DNA from 2 places in the Shewanella sp. SM29 genome. Region 2 is predicted to be linked to the other one. Evidence: predicted binding sites of a transcription regulator. Region 2 holds the regulator's gene; the other holds the start of a gene.
The links. Region 2 encodes NrdR, which represses ribonucleotide reductase genes. Its sites were predicted from a motif close to AAACACNANATNTNGTGTTT; they were not measured.
Positions count from the first base shown of each region.

Region 1 (4,218 bases), on a different contig from region 2:
AAGGTTTGGTAATCATTATTAGTGTCAGCTATTAAGCCTAAAGATTCAGCAGCTTCTACCATGCCATTAATACCAATCGTCATAAATTGTTTATCCAGAGAGATAAACCCCGCGGTATAGACTGGCAGCATGCCATTGGCTAATTGTTCTTCCATTAGCTTACGATAGGCAATCTGATATTGATGAACCTTTTCAACCTCGATTTTAAGATCGCGTTTATCTTGGATTAATCGATTCATATTAATAGTGATAACATTAATTGAACCCGTGGCGACGCCGCCAGCACCTAAGCTGTAGGAGAAGGTGTGATCGCTTATTTCATTCCGTAAACGACAGCATGAGGCTAAAGAGTCAGCATTTTTGGATTGATAAATAAAAAATGCACCGCCTTCGCTCATATTTTTGGCACAAACATGGGCAAACTCCGTATCTTTAACTTTATCATCAACGGTTAACATCGCCGCGGTGATCACTGGAAAGGTTAAAATGGCTTTATTCCGTTCTTGATTAAACCAATCTAAGAAAAAAACTTGTAACTGTTTTAAAGAGTGCCAATCTGGCGGGGTAAAGTCAGGAAATACAAATTGCCCAAACATGGCTTCAAAATAATATTGATCATAAAGAGAGATATTCCAAAATACACTTTGGTATCCTCTTGCTGCTGCAGGTTGATTTAACGCATACACAACGTGTTGCAGGTGGTTCTCTATTGCGTGTTTATGCTCGGTGAGATAATCATCTCCAAAATCTTTACGGGCAAAATAATCGAAATACATTAAAAATTCGACAGTCGCAATTGCGCCAGCAAATTGCGCGCTGATAGCAAATACTAAATTAACAAAGCTGCCACAAAAAGACTCTAAGTGTTTTGGCGCTTGTGATTCGCCGCCTAATTGAGTTAATCCGCTGAGTAAAAATGGGTACATTGAAATAGAAGCACAATAGGGTTTTAAACTGGTTTCATCATGAACGTAAATTTCATGTTCTGTTATTTGTCTCTCGTATTCTTTCGCTAAATCTACACCATATAATTCAGTTATTTTTTGTTTTACTAATTCACGATTAATATCAATAAAATAATCTTTCATTAACTCGGTTTCTAAGGTGGCAATGTTCTTATGAGTCACATTTGCATTCGCATCTAAATGCGAAGCATCAGCGGCATTATTGGATTGTTGATATTGCTTAATAAAAGCTAATTTTTTTTGTAATTGCTGTGGGTTAAGAGATGGCATGGTGATGTTCCCTAAATTTAAAGTTGAGTAGGTTTCCCGTTGCGAGTTCAATAAAGCGTTGATTAGTTTTTTCCTTTTCTAATCCTCCTTGATTTGGTCGCCAAGCCCCCGTTTTGAGGTAATCCAACTGTGCAATTAGATGCTGTGATACCTTGGTTTTTCCAGTGTAGAGACAGGTTTTAAGACCGTGTTTTTTTGCCAGTGATAACTTGTCGAGTAATGCAGCGGGGTTCCATTCGCCACCAAAAAATAAAACACAACTCACCAGTCCCTGATAACGTGTTAAATAATGTTGAAAATTATCATTATTTAACTGAATACCCGTTTCTGGATCCCAAGTATCTTGGCTATGACATCCTTGGCAACGTAGTGGGCAACCTGTGATGGTAAATGCTAACGACACCTCATCAGGAACCTCTTGAAAACAGATCTGTGGTGCAAAGCTATTAAATGTAATAACCACCATATGTTGTGTCCATTTTATTTTAATCAACTATATATTGTGTTTTATAATATCGGGATAGGCAAATAATAGTTTGATCAAGATCAAACTATTGAGGATTAATGCGATGAGGTTAATCTTGGGGGAGTGAAGCAGATAACACGGGTGAATGGCTGTAAATAAGTGCTTGTTTAAGCTGTATTAAACTTAGCTTATTTACAGTAGGTTCCAGATTTTAAATAAAACAGCAGCAGTGTAAATAATGGTTAGACTAATTAAGTTTACATTGAGGAATATGAATAATTTTTTGATGGATATGTTGTAACAAACGGTAACTATCAGCCAGATCGCAATCAATTTGCTGTTGTTTTTTATAGCCCAATTGGGTGAGCTCTATGTGCCAGGTGGGTACAATTTGCTGTAGCGCTAAGCTATTTTTAACGCAATTGAGCTTACAACCATCAAGTGCCAATATGGGGCGTCCAGATTTAGCCAGTCTGACAATCGATTTTATATTCCCTCCAACGCCCGCGATACATGACATTTGCATCACGCCTGAACGATCAAGGGTCAGTGCCACATCATTAGCTAATTGTGCGACATTTGAGCAGCCGGAGCAGGCATAAACCAAGGGTTTATTCGTCGATAATTTTGTCATGTTGGCACCTTTGTAAAAAAGTGAATGTCGATGATAGGCACCCTAAATCGGCATGCCTACCATTGTTTAGCTAACAGTTAGCAAGGGATCTCTGCGTTACGTCTAGCGTAGAACCACCAAGTGATAACCACACAACTGGCGTAAAACAGGATAAACCCATAGAGCGCGGTATCTACCGCTCCAGTTAAGCTCATTGCGGTGCCATAGGATTTGGGAATAAAAAATCCGCCATAGGCAGCAATGGCAGAAATAAAGCCTAAAACTGCTGCGGACTCTCGGTTTCCTTCGATTTCGGCTTGTTTTTCCATGCCTTTACCTAATGCTTTTTGCCTAAGGGTTAAAAACATCACTGGCACCATACGGAACGTTGAACCATTACCAATGCCTGTGGTGATAAAGAGCAAAACAAACATACCGAAGAAGCCGCCAAAATTACCCGCAGCACCGTCATGCGGTAAGAAATACAGCACACCGACAACGCCTAACGCCATGAAGAAAAAATTCCATAGCGTCACTTGGGCGCCGCCAAATTTATCGGCTAATTTACCGCCGATAGGCCTGGCTAATGCACCTGCAAGTGGACCGATAAAGGCAAACTTAACGGGATCGACATCTGGGAATAACATACCCGATAACAATGGGAAACCTGCAGCAAAACCAATAAAGCTGCCAAAAGTTCCTAAATAAAGCCAGCACATTAGCCAAGTATGATGACGTTTAAAGACGACGGCTTGCTCCTTAAATGAAGATTTAGCATCCGTAATATCATTCATGCCAAACCACGCCGCAATGGAGCCAATAATGATAAATGGCACCCAGATAAACGCCGCGTTTTGCAACCACACCGAATGTGTTTCACTGTTTTGCAATACGAGGGTGAGAGGCTCTCCTTCTAAACCGCCAAACACACTGGCAGATATCACTAAAGGGGCAATTAATTGCATGCCCGATACGCCTAAGTTACCCAGCCCAGCATTAAGCCCTAGTGCAGTACCTTTTTCAGCTCTAGGATAGAAAAAGCTGATGTTTGCCATACTCGATGAGAAGTTAGCGCCACCTAAACCACAGAGTAAGGCTAAAATCAGCATGATGAGATAGGGGGTTTCGATATTTTGCAGTGCAAAACCCATCCATAAACAAGGGATTAAAAGTGATGCGGTTGATAAGGCTGTCCAACGGCGACCACCGAAGATGGGGATCATAAAGCCATAGAAAATTCGCAGTGTAGCACCCGATAATGCGGGTAGCGCCGCCAACCAAAACAATTCATTTGGGCTGTAGTTAAAGCCTAATGTCGGCATTTTAACCACCATAATGCTCCAAATAGACCATACGGCAAACGCAAGGAAGAGGTTGGGTATTGAGATCCATAAATTGCGCGTGGCAATTTTTTTACCTTTAGTGTCCCAAAAATGTTTATTTTCAGGTTGCCAATCGTTAAGTACAAAGGCGTCGGGTGTGGTCATTTCGGGTAAGTTTTTTACCGTTTGACCACTGGCCCATTCCATTCTCTCGGCTCGGCGAATTGAATAATGCATCCACATTAATGAGATAGAACTAATAACAAACAACAGCATAAAACAGCTTTGCCAGATGCCAATAACGTCATTGAGCATCCCAAATGTGACGGGTAATAAGAAGCCGCCAATACCGCCGACCATACTCACAAGGCCGCCCACTACGCCGACATTATTCGGGAAATAAGTCGGTATATGCTTAAATACCGCCGCTTTACCTAAAGACATGAAAAAACCTAAGGTAAAAATAAGCAGCACAAAAACGGGCAAGGATAGGTGGAAGTTAAATTCAAAAACGTGTTCAACCCCTTTTACACTGTAGTGGGTTGGGGGATAACTGAGTAAAAAGGTACAAATGGTACTGAT
Region 1 is NZ_JAKKRN010000015.1:35,375-39,592, reverse strand. It holds gene nrdD (anaerobic ribonucleoside-triphosphate reductase) at 1-1,235, opposite strand, end outside; gene nrdG (anaerobic ribonucleoside-triphosphate reductase activating protein) at 1,222-1,701, opposite strand; gene L5L77_RS12075 (putative zinc-binding protein) at 1,949-2,335, opposite strand; gene L5L77_RS12070 (nitrate/nitrite transporter) at 2,413-4,218, opposite strand, start outside.
Region 1: nrdG (anaerobic ribonucleoside-triphosphate reductase activating protein) is a predicted target of NrdR. The motif match lies at 1,724-1,743, and genes of this name have one in related genera.

Region 2 (4,218 bases):
GACAAATCGCTACGCGGCGACGTTCACCACCGGATAATACTTCGATTTTTTCATCCCAATCAGGCAGACGCAGGGCGTTGGCGGCGCGCTCAAGGACGTACTCTAAGTTATGGGCATCTTGGGCTTGAATAATGGCTTCGAGTTCGCCTTGCTCTTTCGCAAGGGCGTCGAAATCGGCGTCCGGCTCGGCGTAGGCCGCGTAAACGGCATCGAGGCGAGTTAGGGCATTTTTTGCCTCTGCAACCGCTTCTTCAATCGCTTCACGCACGGTTTGATTCGGATCGAGTTTAGGTTCCTGCGGCAGGTAACCGATTTTCAATCCCGGCATTGGGCGCGCTTCACCTTCAATTTCGGTGTCAATACCCGCCATAATGCGCAGTAGCGTCGACTTACCTGAACCGTTGAGGCCGAGTACGCCAATTTTGGCGCCGGGGAAAAAGCTTAAAGAAATATCTTTAAGGATCTGCTTCTTAGGCGGAACAATTTTACCCACCCGCAGCATGCTGTAAACAAACTGAGCCATTTTTCTCTATCTTAAGTGACTAATGATGCGGCTAATTCTACTCGATTGCGCGCCGAACTCAACTCGACAATGAGCCAAGTTCAAGCACTATCTGCAGGAATTTCATGTTTCAAATACTGGGATTGTGACCGCGTTCCGAGTAGAATACCGCGCAACCCTACCTATAAGAATTGGCAGCTGGAGTAAGCAATGCTGAAAAAAGATATGAATATCGCAGATTATGATCCGGAACTGTTTAACGCAATTCAGAATGAAACTCTGCGTCAAGAAGAGCATATTGAGCTGATTGCTTCTGAAAACTACACCAGTCCACGCGTGATGGAAGCGCAAGGTTCACAGTTAACCAATAAGTACGCTGAAGGCTATCCAGGCAAGCGTTACTACGGTGGTTGTGAGTATGTGGACGTAGTTGAAACCTTAGCGATTGAACGTGCTAAACAACTGTTTGGCGCAACTTACGCTAACGTACAACCTCATTCAGGTTCACAGGCAAACAGCGCGGTTTACATGGCATTGTTAAAACCTGGCGATACCGTACTGGGCATGAACTTAGCTCATGGTGGTCACTTGACCCACGGTTCTCCGGTTAACTTCTCTGGCAAACTGTACAACATCATTCCTTACGGTATCGACGAGTCTGGCAAAATCGACTACGACGAGATGGAGCGTATTGCCTTAGAACACAAGCCTAAGATGATGATCGGCGGTTTCTCTGCCTATTCAGGTATCGTTGATTGGGCAAAAATGCGTGAAATCGCAGACAAAATCGGTGCTTATTTATTTGTCGATATGGCACACGTTGCCGGTCTTATTGCTGCGGGCGTTTATCCAAACCCAGTACCACACGCGCATGTTGTGACATCTACGACCCACAAAACCTTAGCGGGTCCTCGTGGTGGCGTGATCCTATCTGCTGCTGACGATGAAGACTTGTACAAAAAGTTGAATTCTGCGGTATTCCCAGGCGGTCAAGGTGGCCCATTGATGCACGTTATCGCCGGTAAAGCGGTGGCGTTCAAAGAAGCCCTAGAGCCAGAATTTAAAGTGTACCAACAGCAAGTGGTTAACAACGCTAAAGCTATGGTTGAAGTGTTCCTTGAGCGCGGTTACAAAATCGTCTCTGGCGGAACCAGCAACCACTTAATGCTAGTTGACCTGATTGGTCGTGACTTAACGGGTAAAGAAGCCGATGCCGCCTTAGGTAGCGCTAACATTACCGTGAACAAAAACTCAGTGCCAAACGACCCACGTTCACCCTTTGTGACCTCAGGTGTGCGTATCGGTACGCCAGCCATTACGCGCCGCGGCTTTAAAGAAGCGGAATCGAAAGAGCTGACTGGCTGGATTTGTGACATCCTTGATGATGCAAGTAATCCTGTAGTGATTGAGCGTGTTAAGGGCCAAGTACTGGCACTGTGTGCACGTTTCCCTGTTTACGGTTAATCTGTAAATAGTCTCCTTTTTGTGGTGCTGAGCCTAACAAGCATCAGGTGGTTAACCTCAGCCCATAAATAGGATAAAATCCCATGGCCGCATTAAGCGGCCATTTTTATTGGTAAAATCTTAGGCTTAAATCCATAGCGTTTGACTGAGATTTAACAGGTAAACCTATTAACGCTTTACGACCATTCACTGGCAGGAGGCTCAATGCATTGTCCATTTTGTAGCGCGACAGATACTAAAGTCATCGATTCCCGATTAGTGGCAGAAGGCCACCAAGTGCGCCGTCGCCGAGAATGCACCGAATGTCATGAAAGATTTACCACCTTCGAAGGCGCCGAATTAGTCATGCCTAGGGTGATTAAGCGCGATGGTTCACGCCAACCCTTCGATGAAGAAAAACTCCAAGGTGGCATGTTGCGCGCCGTTGAAAAACGTCCCGTATCTATGGATGAAATCGAGCAAGCACTCAGCAAAATCAAGTCTACTCTGCGCGCCACTGGCGAGCGGGAAGTGCCGTCAGAAATGGTGGGTAACTTAATGATGGAGCAATTGATGAGCCTCGATAAAGTCGCCTACATACGTTTCGCTTCTGTGTACCGTGCCTTCGAAGACGTGTCTGAATTTGGCGAAGCCATCGCCAAACTGCAAAAGTAGTTATTCAGCTTTTGTCGCCTAAAAAGGCAGGCGTGCAGTTGCTAACAGCATGAAAAGAAAGATTTTATAAGACTGGTGAAAGCCGAAACCTTTAACAACAGGGTTGAACATGAGCTTGAACATAAGTTGGTCCGTACTCGATACCCAAATGATGAGCCGCGCGATTCAATTGGCGCGCAAAGGCTTTTACACCACGAGACCCAATCCCAGTGTGGGCTGCGTTATCGTTAACGATAACCAAATCATCGGTGAAGGTTATCATCAAAAAGCGGGTGAGCCCCACGCCGAAGTGCACGCACTACGTATGGCTGGTGAACATGCCCGTGGCGCAACCGCCTATGTCACCCTAGAGCCCTGCAGTCATTATGGCCGCACGCCGCCCTGCGCCTTGGCGCTGATCAATATTGGCGTTAAGCGTGTGGTGGTGGCGGTTGAAGATCCTAATCCGCAAGTGGCTGGGCGCGGTATTAAAATGCTGCGCGACGCCGGTATTGAAGTGGATGTGGGATTACACCGTGATGAAGCCTATGCCTTGAATTTAGGCTTTATGAAGCGTATGGAATCAGGTTTACCTAGAGTCACTGTAAAATTAGCCGCGAGTCTCGATGGTAAAACTGCGCTGTCTAACGGTGTGTCTAAATGGATAACCGGTCCAGAATCTCGCCGCGACGTGCAGCGATTACGTTTACGTTCCTGCGCTTTGGTCACTGGGATTGAAACCATATTGGCGGACGATCCCTCACTCAATGTGCGTTATCAGGAACTTGGCAGCTTAAAAGACAGTGTAACCGAGGCGCAATTACTACAGCCATTAAGAGTCATACTCGACAGTCGCGCCCGTTTGCCGTTATCGGCCGCCTGCTTGACTATCGTATCGCCCATACTCTTGGTCTCGACCGTGGCTTATCCCGCAGACTTTCAAGCACAATTGCCCTCCCATGTGAGTTGCCTCGTGTTACCTGCAATTGCAGGTCGCGTCTCATTGCCTGAACTATTAAGCTATTTAGGCCAAAGTTGTAATCACGTGCTGGTGGAAGCGGGTGCAACCTTAGCGGGCGCATTTTTAGCGCAGGGTCTGGCCGATGAGTTAGTGCTGTACCAAGCGATGAAAATCCTCGGCGGGCAAGGGCGTAATCTGCTGCAGCTACCCGATTATCAAACCATGGCGCAAATTCCTGCATTAATGTTGGTCGATGAGCGCAAATTAGGGCCAGATACCCGTTTAATCTTGAGCGTTAAGCCTGATACCTCTTTATCTAAATCGAATTGGAGCAAGATAACCGTTTAACCTTGAGCGTTATGCTTGATACTTCTTCATTTAATTAGGGCAAGATAACCGTTAAACCTTGAGTCTTATGCCTTATTACTTCTTTATCGAATAAGTGAGTTAACCATGTTTACTGGGATTATTGAAGCTGTTGGCACCCTGCGCAAACTGGAGCGTAAAGGCGATGATATTCGTTTGACCGTGGCGAGCGGCAAACTGGATTTAAACGATGTGCGTTTAGGCGACAGCATTGCCACTAACGGTGCGTGCTTAACGGTTGTGCAGCAATTAGCCGACGGTTATGTGGCTGATATCTCTGCCGAAACAGTGA
Region 2 is NZ_JAKKRN010000001.1:209,655-213,872, forward strand. It holds gene ettA (energy-dependent translational throttle protein EttA) at 1-523, opposite strand, end outside; gene glyA (serine hydroxymethyltransferase) at 713-1,966, shown strand; gene nrdR (transcriptional regulator NrdR) at 2,171-2,620, shown strand; gene ribD (bifunctional diaminohydroxyphosphoribosylaminopyrimidine deaminase/5-amino-6-(5-phosphoribosylamino)uracil reductase RibD) at 2,730-3,908, shown strand; gene L5L77_RS00975 (riboflavin synthase) at 4,014-4,218, shown strand, end outside.